DNA from 3 places in the Streptomyces sp. GbtcB7 genome. Region 3 is predicted to be linked to each of the others. Evidence: riboswitches for the same ligand, from Rfam matches in the RefSeq annotation. Region 3 holds a riboswitch; each other region holds the start of a gene.
The links. Region 3 has a riboswitch for cyclic di-AMP ahead of KVT44_RS37700 (M23 family metallopeptidase). Riboswitches for the same ligand answer to the same signal wherever they lie in the genome.
Positions count from the first base shown of each region.

Region 1: linked by a shared signal. The riboswitch ahead of KVT44_RS22455 (transglycosylase SLT domain-containing protein) and the one ahead of KVT44_RS37700 (M23 family metallopeptidase) in region 3 are both predicted to bind cyclic di-AMP.
Region 2: linked by a shared signal. The riboswitch ahead of KVT44_RS13375 (C40 family peptidase) and the one ahead of KVT44_RS37700 (M23 family metallopeptidase) in region 3 are both predicted to bind cyclic di-AMP.

Region 1 covers NZ_JAGXJM010000013.1:160,155-164,521, reverse strand. Annotated here, with positions in the region: gene KVT44_RS22465 (CocE/NonD family hydrolase) at 1-2,083, shown strand, start outside; gene KVT44_RS22460 (hypothetical protein) at 2,067-2,390, shown strand; cyclic di-AMP (ydaO/yuaA leader) riboswitch at 2,663-2,823, shown strand; gene KVT44_RS22455 (transglycosylase SLT domain-containing protein) at 2,828-3,517, shown strand; partial or broken gene KVT44_RS22450 (HAD family hydrolase) at 3,655-4,367, opposite strand, start outside.
Region 2 covers NZ_JAGXJM010000006.1:324,644-329,010, forward strand. Annotated here, with positions in the region: gene KVT44_RS13370 (diacylglycerol kinase family protein) at 1-856, shown strand, start outside; cyclic di-AMP (ydaO/yuaA leader) riboswitch at 972-1,142, shown strand; gene KVT44_RS13375 (C40 family peptidase) at 1,199-2,632, shown strand; gene KVT44_RS13380 (hypothetical protein) at 2,798-3,967, shown strand; gene KVT44_RS13385 (GPP34 family phosphoprotein) at 4,039-4,367, opposite strand, start outside.
Region 3 covers NZ_JAGXJM010000028.1:140,270-144,636, forward strand. Annotated here, with positions in the region: gene KVT44_RS37695 (alpha-galactosidase) at 35-2,104, shown strand; cyclic di-AMP (ydaO/yuaA leader) riboswitch at 2,406-2,564, shown strand; gene KVT44_RS37700 (M23 family metallopeptidase) at 2,567-3,544, shown strand; gene KVT44_RS37705 (hypothetical protein) at 3,788-4,367, shown strand, end outside.

The DNA.
Region 1 (4,367 bases), on a different contig from region 3:
GTACGCGGGCCACGGCTACGCGTCCGTCCGGGTGGATGCCCGCGGTTTCGGCAACTCGGAGGGCGCGCCGGCGGACCCGTACGGGGAGAGCGAGCGGGCCGACGGGGTGGAAGTGATCCACTGGCTGGCGGACCGGCCCTGGTGCAGCGGCGCGGTGGGCATGTTCGGCATCTCCCGGGGCGGCTTCACCTCCCTCCGGATCGCGGCCCTCGCGCCCGAACCGCTCAAGGCGATCGTCACGGTCTGCGCGACCGACGATCCCTATGACAACGACGGGCACCGCATGGGAGGTTCCGTCCTCGCCGTCGAGACGCACGCCCGGGCGGCCACGGCGCTCGCCGACGTCGCCCGTCCGCCGGATCCGGCGCACGTGGGCCAGGTGATGTGGCGCGACATGTGGGTGAAGCGCCTGGAGACGGTGGAGCCGTTCATCCATACGTGGCTGTCCCACCCGACCCGGGACGCGTACTGGCGCCACGCCGGTGTGCGCGAGGACGGGGGATACGGAGGGATCCGGGCCGCCGTGCTCGCGGTGGGCGGCTGGCACGACCCGTCCCGCGACACGGTGCCGCGGCTGGTCGAGAGCCTTCCCGCCGAGCGCGTGCGCGGCCTGATCGGCCCCTGGTGCCACCAGTACCCGGACCGGGGCCTGCCGCCGGGCCCGGCGATCGGCTTCCTCCAGGAGACGCTGGGGTGGTGGGACCACTGGCTCAGGCCGACCGCTACGAGCGTCCCCGAGCCCGACCCCGAGCCCGAGCCCGACCCCGACGCGATCGGCCATCCCGACCTCGGTGTGTTCAGTCCCGACCTCGGTGTGATCAAAAATCCGGGCCCCGGCGCGACCGCCGATCCGGACCCTGGCGTGAACGACGAACCAGGGCCCGGCGTGAACGACGATCCGGACCCCGAGGTGAACGACGATCCGGACCCCGGCGTGAACGACCGTGACGTCATGGCGCAGCCCCTCCTGCGCTCCTACGTCATGGCCGCACACCCCCCGGCGACGACGTACCCGTCCCTCCCCGGCCGCTGGGTGGGCGACACCGCCTGGCCCTCCCCCTCCGTGACCCCGATCGCGTACGCGCTGCGGGGCGCACCGGTGCTGGTGCGCTCCCCTCAGCACACGGGCGTGGACGCGGGCCGCTTCCGCCCCGTCGGGAACGACGCGGACCTGCCGCCGAACCAGCGGGAGGAGGACGCGAGGTCGGCCTGCTTCGAGTTCGAGGTCCCGGGGGAGACCTGGATCCTGGGGCGCCCCAGGGTCCGCCTCCGTCTGACGTCCCACTCCCCCTGGGGCCAGGTGATCGCCCGGGTGTGCGACGTCGCTGCCGACGGTTCCTCGACGCTGGTGACCCGGGGTGCTCTGAACCTGTCAGCGCGCTACGGCCCCAACCAGGCGGTCTCCTGGAAACCGGGCTCTACGGAGGACGTGGTTTTCGACCTGACCGCCATCGGCTACGCGTTCCCGTCCGGCCACCGCATCCGGCTCTCCTTGTCCTCCGCCTACTGGCCGTGGATCTGGCCCCAGCCGGGCTCGGCGGCGGGGTTCATCCTGGACCCGGCGGGCAGTTCCCTCGAACTTCCGGTGCGAGCAAGGGAGTCGGACCCGAGGATCACCTTCGAGGAGCCGGAGCAGTCCGAACCCCTGGGAGTGACGTCCCCGGCCACCCTTGACGAGCCCCGCCCCGAACGCCTGGTCGCCCGTGACGTGGCGAGGGGCGAGTGGCGTTTGGAGGTCGACCCCCGCCAGGACGGCACCCGTGTCCACCCGGACGGCCTCGAATGCACGGAGGACGCCCGGGACACGTACACCATCGACGAGTGGGACCCGCTCTCCGCCCGTACCCGCTCGACGAGGTCGATCCGTCTGCACCGCCCGGAGCTGCCCTGGGACGCACGGGTCGAGACACGCTCCGAACTCGGCTGCGACGACCGGGAGTTCATCACCTCGAACGAGCTGATCTGCAAGGACGGCAACGAGGTGGTCTTCCATCGGACGTGGGAGAGAAGAATCCCCCGGACGGCGGACTGGAGGCCCGACGGCGGCATGGGCAACCCTGAGGAGCATGGCGCGGACCGGTGAGTTCCTGATGGCCCTGGACGAGGGGATGCTCGCGTACTTCCGCGAGATGGCCGACGAGATGGTCACGCGTTTCGGGATTCCCCGGGCCGAGGCGGTGGCGAGGATCAACAGGGCTTACGCGGGGCAGGAGTTCGGGCTCTACCCGGACCTGATGTGCCACGAACTCCCCGAATACTGGGCCTACGGCCTCTACTTCAAGCCCAACACCGGCCGGCTCCCCGACGACGACCCCGACACGGACCAGTCCGTGTGGGAGGTACGCCCGGCTCCGCCCGCGGGCTCACCGGCCTGGACACTCGAAGCCTGATGTCCGTTTTGCCGCCAGTGCCGCTTTATTTCTGCTTGGTCGCGTGAATTGGGTCACTCCCATGCGGAGTGGGCTCTTTATCCCCTCTTGACGACTCCCCCTTTGCATAAGGCAAGTTGAGCGTCACGTTCCGGATTAATCGGGCATTTTCGCCCTCATATTGCGCAGGTGAAAGCGATCTACACCGGGAAATGAGGGCTTGTTCCGGACATGTGCTCTCGCATACGTTCACGTCGATCCGGACGGACCGCCCAATCCTGCCGCCGACCGGAATATCCCAGCCACCCACACACACGCACGGCAGGAGCGGGGGACCCAGGTAAGCCGCCGATCCGGACACCGGAACGGCTAGGGGTGAAGTCGCACACACCGTGCGGCCGGGCAGCTCCCGCCCGAACCCGACAGCTCACTTCGCAGGCGCCGGAGAGGAATTCGCCATGTCCGCACGAGGCAAGCACCGCAGCTTCAAGATCCACAGCATGCTCACTCGGGGCATCCTCGCCGCGGGAATGGGCGGAGTCGCACTCGCCCTTCCGCTCGTGGGCGCGACCTGCGCGCAGGCCGCCACGGCCACCACCACCGATGTCCAGCTCATCACGTACAAGGTGGTCGCGGGCGACACCCTGGCCAAGATCGCGCAGAAGTACCCCAAGAGCGGCGGCGCGGCGAAGCTGTACGCCGCCAACCGCGCGGTCATAGGCCCCGACCCGACGACGCTCCGTCCGGGCCTCACCCTGACCGTGGGCACCAAAACCGTCCAAATCCCCACCAAGGCGAAGACGGCGCCCACCACCTCGAAGACGTACGCGAACAACCTCGACGGATGGATCAAGCACTCGCTGGACGTCATGGCCCGCGCCAAGATCCCCGGCACCTACAACGGCATCCACCGCAATGTCATGCGCGAGTCCTCCGGAAACCCCCTGGCCATCAACAACTGGGACTCCAACGCCAAGGCCGGCATCCCCTCCAAGGGCCTGCTCCAAGTCATCGACCCGACGTTCAAGGCCTACCACGTGCCGGGCACGTCGATGAACATCTACGACCCGGTCGCGAACATCACGGCGGCCTGCAACTACGCGGCGGCGAAGTACGGCTCGATCGACAACGTCAACGGGCCCTACTGACAGGACTGGTGGGGCTGGTTGGACCGGTAGGGCTGGTACGACTGCCGGGGCTGATGCGGTTGATGAGGTCGGAGAGACTCGGAGAGCTGCCGGGACGCACCGGGCTCTCCGGACTCCCGGAACCGATCCGACCGGCACGGGAACAGCCGCTCCAGCACCACCGCGATCCCGTCGCCCTCGTTCGACAGCGTCACCTCGTCGGCCACCGCCTTCAGCTCCGGATGGGCGTTGGCCATGGCGACACCCCGGGCGGCCCAGTCGAACATGGGGATGTCGTTGGGCATGTCGCCGAAGGCGATGGTGGCGGCGGGAGTGAGACCGAGGTGGGCGGCGGCGAGCGCCAGACCGGTCGCCTTGGTCACGCCGCATGGCTGGAGTTCGACGGTCCCCGGCCCCGACATGGTGACGGTGGCCAACGAGCCCACCACACCCCGGGCCGCCGAGGCCAACTCGTCGTCGGACAGCGACGGGTGACGGAGCAACACCTTGCTGATCGGCTCCGTCCACAGGTCGTCGCGGTGACGCACCCGTACCGCCGGAAGCGTCGGATGCGGCATCACGTACCCCGGCTCGATGAGCGTCAGCCCGTCCACGCCGTCCTGGTCCACCGCGGCGTAGAGCAGCCCGACCTCCGCCTCGATCTTGCCGAGCGCGGTCTCCGCGAGTTCCCTGTCCAGGGTCACCGACCACAGCAGTCGGTCCGCCGCCGCGTCGTACAGCTGCGCCCCCTGCCCGCACACCGCCAGCCCCGCGCCGCCGAGTTCGTCGAGCAACGGTCGTACTCTCGGCGCCGGGCGCCCTGTCACGACCAGGTGTCGGGCGCCCGCCTCGGCCACCCTCTCCAACGCGG
Region 2 (4,367 bases), on a different contig from region 3:
CAAGCACCAGGACGTCACCGCGCTGGCCCGGGCCGCCGTCGCGGACGGCGCGGATCTGCTGGGCGTCGCCGGCGGTGACGGTACCCAGGCGCTGGTCGCGGCCGTCGCCGCCGAACACGGTCTGCCGTTCCTGGTGGTCTGCGCCGGCACCCGCAATCACTTCGCCATGGACCTCGGCCTCGACCGCGACGACCCGGCCACCTGTCTGGACGCCCTCACCGACGGCGTCGAACTCCGCGTGGACCTCGGCTTCGCCGGCCGCCACCCGTTCGTCAACAACGCCTCCTTCGGCGCGTACGCGGCGGTCGTGCAGAGCCCCGCGTACCGCGACGACAAGATCGGCACCATCCTGGACCTCCTGCCCGACCTGCTCACCCGCCAGCGCGGGCCGCGACTGACCGCCCGCGCCGGCGACACGACGCTCGACGCCCCGCAGGCCGTACTGGTGAGCAACAACCCCTACCGCACCAACGATCCGGCCGGTCTCGGCCGCCGCGAACGGCTCGACTCCGGGCTGCTCGGTGTCCTCGGCATCACGGTGGACAGCGCGGCCGAGGCCGCCGCGCTCGTACTGGACCCCGCGCCGGACGGACTCGCGGTCCTGACCACCCGTGAGGTGGTCATCGACGCCGACCGCGCGGAGATCGAGGCCGGCATCGACGGCGAGGCCCTGGTCCTGCCCGCCCCGGTCCACTGCCGCGTCGAACCCGGCGCCCTGCGCGTCCGCGTCCCCAAGGAACGGCCCGGTGTGCCGGAGGCCCAACCCCCTTTGGACTGGCGCCGATTGCGCACGCTCGCGGCGACCATGGGGCGAACAGCGGTCGTACGACATCCTGGTCGTGGCCGGGACACGTAGACGAAGGTCACAATTACATATCGGACAGTTCGCGCTCCAATCTTCACACCAGGCACACAAATTGGCTAAGTTGGCGGTAGGCCGCACGACTCCCTCCGGCGAACCTCGCCGGGTCGCGCGACCTCCGCCGAATCCGGTGCCCCCGTGGCAACAGGAACCGGGACCCAACCGACCTTGGGGTGAATCGGCCCAACTGCCCGATCGGGCAAGGGCCGTAGGGCATGCCTTCCGGAATCTTCCGCCCGAACCCGACAGCCGGCCCGGTAGGCGGAGTACGGAAGGAGTACGGCTCCCATGGCGCCGGAACGAACCCCGCGCCCCGGAGGCAACAGCCTCCCTGGCATGCCCGACTCCGCACGCGCGACGGCCGCCCTCAGTGGCGCGGACGGTCCGAGCCGCGAGGAGGTGCAGCAGCGGATCAGCTCCCTCTACGACCAGGCCGAGAACGCCGTCGGGTTCGTCAACGGGACCCGCGCGATGACCACGGGGAGCCGAAGCCGCGTCAACCCGGCGCCGGAAACCGCGCGCAGGCGCCGCGACCCCGCCCTCGACGACATCACCAAGACCTGGTTCGACGCGGCGCGCACGCAGCTGGGTCCGTCCGCGCCGGCCAGGCTGCCGGCCGACCGGATGCCGAACCGCCCGGCCGAGGCGCGGCCCACGGGCCCGGCGAAGCGGCCGGAGGACGGGCTCACCAACCGTGGGCGGGAGTTGACCGCCCGCCCCGTTCTTGAGTTGACCGCGGGCCCCTCCGCCGAGGCGGCCGCCGGGCCCGTGGCCGAGTTGACGGGCAGGGCCGTCGCCGCGCTGCCGGCCGCGCCGGAGCCTGCGCCGCAACCCGCGCAGGAGGCCGCCACGGCCCTGCTGCCCGCGCTGCCCGCCGGACCGGGGCAGTCCTCGTTGAAGACGTCCAAGGAGAAGATCCAGCGCAAGCTGGCGCTGGCCCGTGAGTTGGTGTCCAAGCACGCCGCACGGTGGAACCCCGGGCCCGCGGCGATCGAGTCACGTCCGGCCGAGGGTGTCTGGCCCACCCCGGAGGACCAGGCTCGCCGGCAGGCCGCGGAGGAATGGCAGCGACAGCAGTCGACCGCTCTCGGCCCGGACATGTCCCTCGGCACCGGGATGCCTCTCGGCGCGGACATGTCCATGGGTACGGGGATGCCGCTCGGCGCGGACATGTCCCTCGGCGCGGGGATGCCCCTGGTCGCGGGCATGCCTCCCGGCGCGGACATGTCCCTCGGCAGAGGCGTACCGCCGGCCACGGACATGTCCATGGGTGCGGGGATGCTCCTCGGTGCCGACATGTCCCTCGGCGCGGGGATGCCCCTGGCCGCGGGCATGCCCGTAGGCACCGGCGCCTACACCGGCGCGGTCAACACGGCCGTCGGCGCGGTCGGCGCCGCGGAGTCGGCGTACGGCGGGAAGGCCGCCAAGGCCCTCGCCTTCGCCCGCGAGCAGATCGGCAAGCCGTGCGTCTGGGGCGCGACCGGGCCGGACTCGTACGACTCCGCCAGCCTCGTCCAGGCCGCCTGGAGGGCCGCCGGGGTCGCACTCCCGCGCACCGTGCACGGGCAGGCGACCGCCGGTGCGGCGATTCCCCTGACCGACATCCAGTTCGGCGACCTGATCTTCTTCTACGACAACGTCAGCCACGTCGGCTTCTACACCGGCAACGGCATGATGATCCACGCCCCCAGCCCGGGTGCCTCGATACGCGAAGAGTCCATCTTCTTCGCCGGACAGAAGGCGATCCACAGCGCGCTGCGCCCGGCGTGACGGATGCAGCGACGTCTCCAGCGCCTCAAAGCACACATAAGGCACTGGAACGGCCAAAGTTCCGCAATAGGGGATGTACGTGATCCACGCGGGCCTCGCCGCCCGACCGGCCACCTGCGCTGACCATACTGGGAGGCCACGCCGCCTCCCACCGCAAAGTGACTCATGCCCAAGCCCTCCACCGCCCGCGCCACCGCTCCGGAAACCGTCTGGCTGGCCGGCGGGCGCCACGTCGGGCCCGCCCCGCAGGAGATCCTCAGGGAGAACCTGCGGAGGCTGAAGGCCGCCGAGACGATCCACGACTTCCTGGAGGCGGAGGACCCCTCGAACCCCGAGGGGCATGTCTTCGAGGCGCGCTGGCTGGTCGACGACGCCGTCCCGGTTCGCGCACGGCTCACGACGGACGGACGCGAACACGCCGCCGAGGGAACCCGCTGGACGCTGGTGGCCGAGGCGGAACGGCCCTGGGACCTCGCGTGGCCCTCTCCCGCGACCATGTTCTGGCCCGAGGGACAAGAGGTCCCCTGGGACCACGACATCGTGGCCGGGCTCCGCCTGCGGGACATCAACCCGCTGCCGCAGGAGGACAAGGCACTGCGCCGCCTGCTCAAGGAGGCCGCGCAGCACAGCTGGAGCATCAACGTCGTCATCCACGAGGCGATGACCACCGACGAACGCGGTCGCCTCCCGCTGGCCCGGCTGCTCCCGCCCGGTCTGCGTCACCGGGTCGTGGAACACCGCGCCGCGCCCGAGCAGTTCCAGGCGGTCAACTGGGCGCTGTACGACCTGGGCGTACGGGTGCCGCGCGGCGGCGCCGTGATTCTGCCCGGCTCCCCCGCCCGGCCCGGGTACGACGAGCAGGACTGCACCGTACGCAGCGTGTTCCTCGACGGCTCGGAGCCGACGGAGCTCCTGGAGAAGGTCGTACGGTACGCGGCGCTGCCCCGGCCGCTGCCGGAAACGGCGGAGGACGCCCTCGCCGGCCTCCGGGAGGAGTGGAAGCTGCTGACGCTGGAGGAGGCGCGGGCGCTGGTGGCCGTCTACGCCGAGGCACTCGACGCCATGACGAAGTCGCGCGACCAGTACCGCGAGGCGACCGAACTCGCGCATGCGGCGCTGGCCGAGCTCCGAGACCTCCGGACGACGGCGTCCGGTGCGCACGAGACGTCCGCCGGTCAGGAGGGCAACCCGCTCCACCAGCTGACGCGGACGTTCCAACGGGTCGCGGGCACCGTACGGGCACGGCGCGTGGCCCGCGACGACGGCCCGGACCGGGGCACCGACACGGGAACAGGCACCGGCACGCCCGAGAACGGGCCCGGCAGGGGCGAGTGATCGCTACCGGAAACCGGCGCCGACCCGAGGTCACCCTCTGAAACCGGCGTGTCGCGGCGCGCCCGCTCGCGTCACGCACCTCGCCAGAGGTTGGCGAACGCCGCGTTCTCGATGGACCGGCGCTGGCGTACCGCTTCCAGTTCCATGACCGCGTCGTTGACGGCGGCCAGCACGGTCGTCACCGCGTCGTCGGTCACGACCGGCACGTCCGCGCCCTGCTCGGCCGGAATCCCGACGGCCGCCGCGAGGGAGACGAGGACGGGCTCGTCGGCGGCCCAGCGGTGCAGGGCCCGGCGCCGGGCGGGCGAGTCGACCACGACCATCCGGACGGCTCCGAAAAGCAGTCGGCGTTGACGTTGCCGGGTCAGCTGACCGTCCGCCTCGAGGGCGGCCAGATGGA
Region 3 (4,367 bases):
ATTGAGTGCGGCTGTTCGAATCTGTGAGGGTTTGATGATCGAAATCGGCGAAGATGGTCGTACGTGGCTTCTTTCGGGTCCCACGAGCAGCTACGCACTACGGCTGACCGACCTCGACGAACTGCTCCATCTCCACTGGGGGCCACGGATCACCCTCGCCGACGCCGAGTCGCTGGCCGCCCTGCCCGGCCCGCCGTACCGGCCCTTCGAGTCCCGGCTCGACGGGCGCGAGGAGTACCCCGTCGAGGGCGGCCCCCGCTTCGTACGCCCGGCGCTGTCCGTGCGGACGCGGGAGCGGCGCGGCACCGAATGGCGTTTCGAGGCGTACGAGGCCGGCGGTGACGAACTGCGGCTGCGCTTCGCGGACGACGGGCTCGGCATCACCCTGCACTACCGGATGCGCGGCCACGTCGTCGAGCGCTGGGTGACCCTGGCCAACGAAGGACCTTCCCTGGAGTTGCTGCGCGCGGACTCCGCGACCTGGACGCTGCCCGAGCGCGACGGTTGGCGCCTCTCCCAGCTGCACGGGCGGTGGGCGGCCGAGTCCCGGCTCGCGCGCTCCCCCCTCACCTACGGTGAGAAGGTCATCGGCAGCCGCCGCGGGCACACCGGGCACCAGCACCTGCCGTGGGTCGCGCTGGACAGCGGGGCGAGTGAGGAGAGCGGCGAGGTCTACGGGTGCGCGCTCGGCTGGTCGGGCTCGTGGCGCATCTGCGTGGCCCAACTCCCCGACGCGCGCGTGCAGATCTCCGGGGGCGCGGGGTACGACGACTCCGGACTGTTGCGTCTGGAGCCGGGGGAGTCGTTCACCACCCCCGTCTTCGCGGGGCTGTGGAGCGACGGCGGCTTCGGCGCGGCGAGCCGGACATGGCACGCGTACCAGCGGGCGTTCGTGATCCCGGACGCGGACCAGGACCGGCCGGTGCTCTTCAACTCCTGGGAGGCCACCCACTTCGACATCTCCGAGGAACGGCAGCGGGAGCTGGCCCGGCGGGCCGCGGAGATGGGCGTCGAGCTGTTCGTCGTCGACGACGGCTGGTTCGGCGCACGGACGAGCGACCGCGCCGGGCTCGGCGACTGGACCCCCAACCCGGACCGCTTCCCGCAGGGGCTGAAGCCGCTCGCCGACGACGTGCACGCGCTCGGCATGCAGTTCGGGATCTGGGTCGAGCCGGAGATGGTCAATCCGGACAGCGAGCTGTACCGCGCGCACCCCGACTGGGTGCAGTTCCAGCCGGGGCGGACCAGGACGGAGTTCCGCAACCAGCTCGTACTCAACCTCGCCCGTCCGGATGTCCAGGAGTACCTGTGGGAGCAGCTCGACACTCTGCTCTCGAGCGCCCCGATCGACTATGTGAAGTGGGACTTCAACCGCTGCTTCACGGACGCCGGTTGGCCTGGTGAGCCGTACCCGCAGAAGCTGTGGGTCGAGCACGTGGAGGCCCTGTACGGGCTCCTGGACCGGCTGCGCGCCGAGCACCCCGGGGTCGCCTTCGAGTCCTGCTCGGGCGGCGGCGGCCGGATCGACCTCGGCGTCATGGCGCGTACGGACCAGGTGTGGACCTCCGACAACACCGACCCGCTCGACCGGCTCGCCATCCAACACGGCTTCAGCCAGATCCACCCGGCCCGGATCATGGCCGCCTGGGTCACGGACAGTCCGAACGCGCAGCTCAACGGTCGGATCAGCTCGCTGCGCTTCCGGTTCGTGAGCGCCATGGCCGGGGTACTCGGGGTCGGCGGTGACCTGGCCGACTGGAGCGAGGCGGAGCTCGTCGAGGCGCGGGAGTGGGTGGACCTCTACAAGGAGATCAGGCCGGTCGTGCAGCGCGGCGACCTCTACCGGCTGCGACCTCCGGAGGGCGCGCTGAGCGCCGTGCAGTACGTCCACGGCGACGAGACCGTCGTCCTCGCCCTGCTCCAGGCGCAGCGTCACGGCGAGCCGGTCGCCCCGCTCCGGTTGCGCGGGCTCGATCCGAGCGCGGCGTACGAATGCCGTGAAACGGGCGAAGTGCACCGAGGTGCGGTGCTGTTGCATCACGGGCTGCGGACGGGGCTGCGCGGGGACTTCGATGCGACAGTTATCCGACTGCGTCGCATGTGAGCGTTCTGTCCTTATTGATGCCTTAATTCCAACTGGCCCTGGAATGAGGGACCGTGGTGTGACGTGCGTGAGCAGCGTCATATTCGTGACGATGCGTTGCGGGCCCGCTTTCTCGATCCGCCCGAATTTCCGGGCGGATTGAGAGGCGGGGGAGATCATTGTCCACGGAGGGTGACCGGAATTCCGGCATGGATCAAGAAAGGCACGCGCACGGAAAAGCCACATGGTTGGCGATGCGCCCCCATCTCGCTTACGTTCGCCCTCAATCCGGACGGACGCCCAATCCTGCCGCCGCCCGGTATCCGCACACCCACCGGTAACCGGCAGGAGCGGGGGACCCACAGGTACCACGCCTGTTCCGGTCTCCGGAACGGCTAGGGGTATAGCCGCGCAGCAGCGTGGCCGGGCATCTCCAGCCCGCACCCGACAGCTCACCTCGCAGGCGCCGGAGAGGAATTCTTCATGCCCGCGAAGGGTAAGCACCGCCGACCCAAGTCCCAGCGTTTCTCCCGCTCGATCGCCGTGGCCGGAACCGGTGGGGCCGCGCTCGCGCTGCCGCTGATGGGGGCCGCCGGTGCCCATGCCGTGACGCCTACGGCCGCGGTTTCGTCCACTCCGGAAAAGACCGCGACTATTTCCGGCGCGACGGTTTCTCAAAAGTCCGCGACGGTTTCGGAAAAGACCGCGACGACCTCCACGGCCTCGACGAAGACCTATTCGGTGAAGGTCGGCGACTGGCTCGCCAAGATCGCCGAGCGGCAGCACCTCAGCGGCGGCTGGCAGAAGCTCTACTCCGACAATCGCCAGGCCATCGGCAGCGACCCCTCGCTGATCCACCCCGGCCTGAAGCTCACGATCGGCGAGAGGGCCGCGTCGACCGACGACGCCAAGCCGTCGACCAAGCCGTCCACGCAGTCGTCCGCCAAGACGTCCACGCGGTCGTCGGCGCAGTCGGCCACCGAGTCGTCCGGCGCGGCGGACGCGCCCAAGACCCAGGCCGCCGCGCCCCGGGCCACCGCCGCCACCAACACCGGTTACACCCTGCCGGTAGAGGGCGCCACCATCGGCACCGGCTACAAGGTCGCCGGCAGTATGTGGTCCAGCGGCTACCACACCGGCGTGGACTTCGTGGTCCCGACCGGCACCACCGTCAAGGCCGTAGCCGCCGGCACCGTCGTATCGGCCGGCTGGGGCGGCGCGTACGGCAACCAGGTCGTCATCCAGCACGCCGACGGCCGGTACTCGCAGTACGCCCACCTGTCCGCCCTGTCCGTCTCGGCGGGCCAGACCGTGACCGAGGGCCAGCAGATCGGCCTCTCCGGCGCGACCGGCAACGTCACCGGTCCGCACCTGCACTTCGAGATCCGCACCACCCCGAACTACGGCTCGGACGTGGACCCGGTCGCGTACCTGCGCTCGCACGGTGTCGCCGTCGGCTGACGCCCGCCGCGCCTCTCACGTCTTCGAGGGCCGGACCCCGCGATCGCGGGGTCCGGCCCTCGGTTTTTTCTCCACGCGTCCCGGCGTGGTCCTTTCATGATCGGCACATTGCGGTCTTGTGGCACCGGCGCACGAGGTCTCGACACGGTGCGAGAGTGACTCCACAGTGATCTCCGTAAGCGCTTTCCATGCCTTCGGCGGCGGCATCGCGGCCGTCGTCGCCACCGCAAGGAGCACGCCATCGTGAGACCTCGAAGACTCGGCGTCGTCACCGCCGCCGCGCTGCTGGCCGGTCCGGTCGCCGCGCCCTCGCACGCCGCCGAACAGCATCCGCCGCCGCGCCGGATCGTGGAGAACCTGGACCGCGGCCTGGTCGCCGTCTCCTCGGGCAAGGGCACCCTCCTGAGCTGGCGGTTACTCGGCACGGAGTACGCGAGGTACGGGGACGCGATCGCGTTCAACGTGTACAAGGGCGGACGGCGGCTCAACCAGGCGCCGGTCACCCGGTCGACCACGTATCAGGACGACAGCCGGGGCACCGGCACCTACACCGTGCGTGCCCTCGTCAACGGCCATGAGCGGAAGCCGAGTTCGGCGGCGCTCGACCTCGCGCGGGGCTACGCCGAGATTCCGCTGGCCGCCGCCGACGGATACACCGTGCAACACGCCTGGCCCGGCGACCTCGACGGCGACGGACGCTATGAACTCGTCGTCAGCCGGCTCGCGCAGACCCGCGACAAGCCCGACCTCCTGGAGGGGTACACGCTCACCGGCGCGCGGCTGTGGCGCGTCGACCTCGGCCCGGGCTCGTACACCCAGGTCG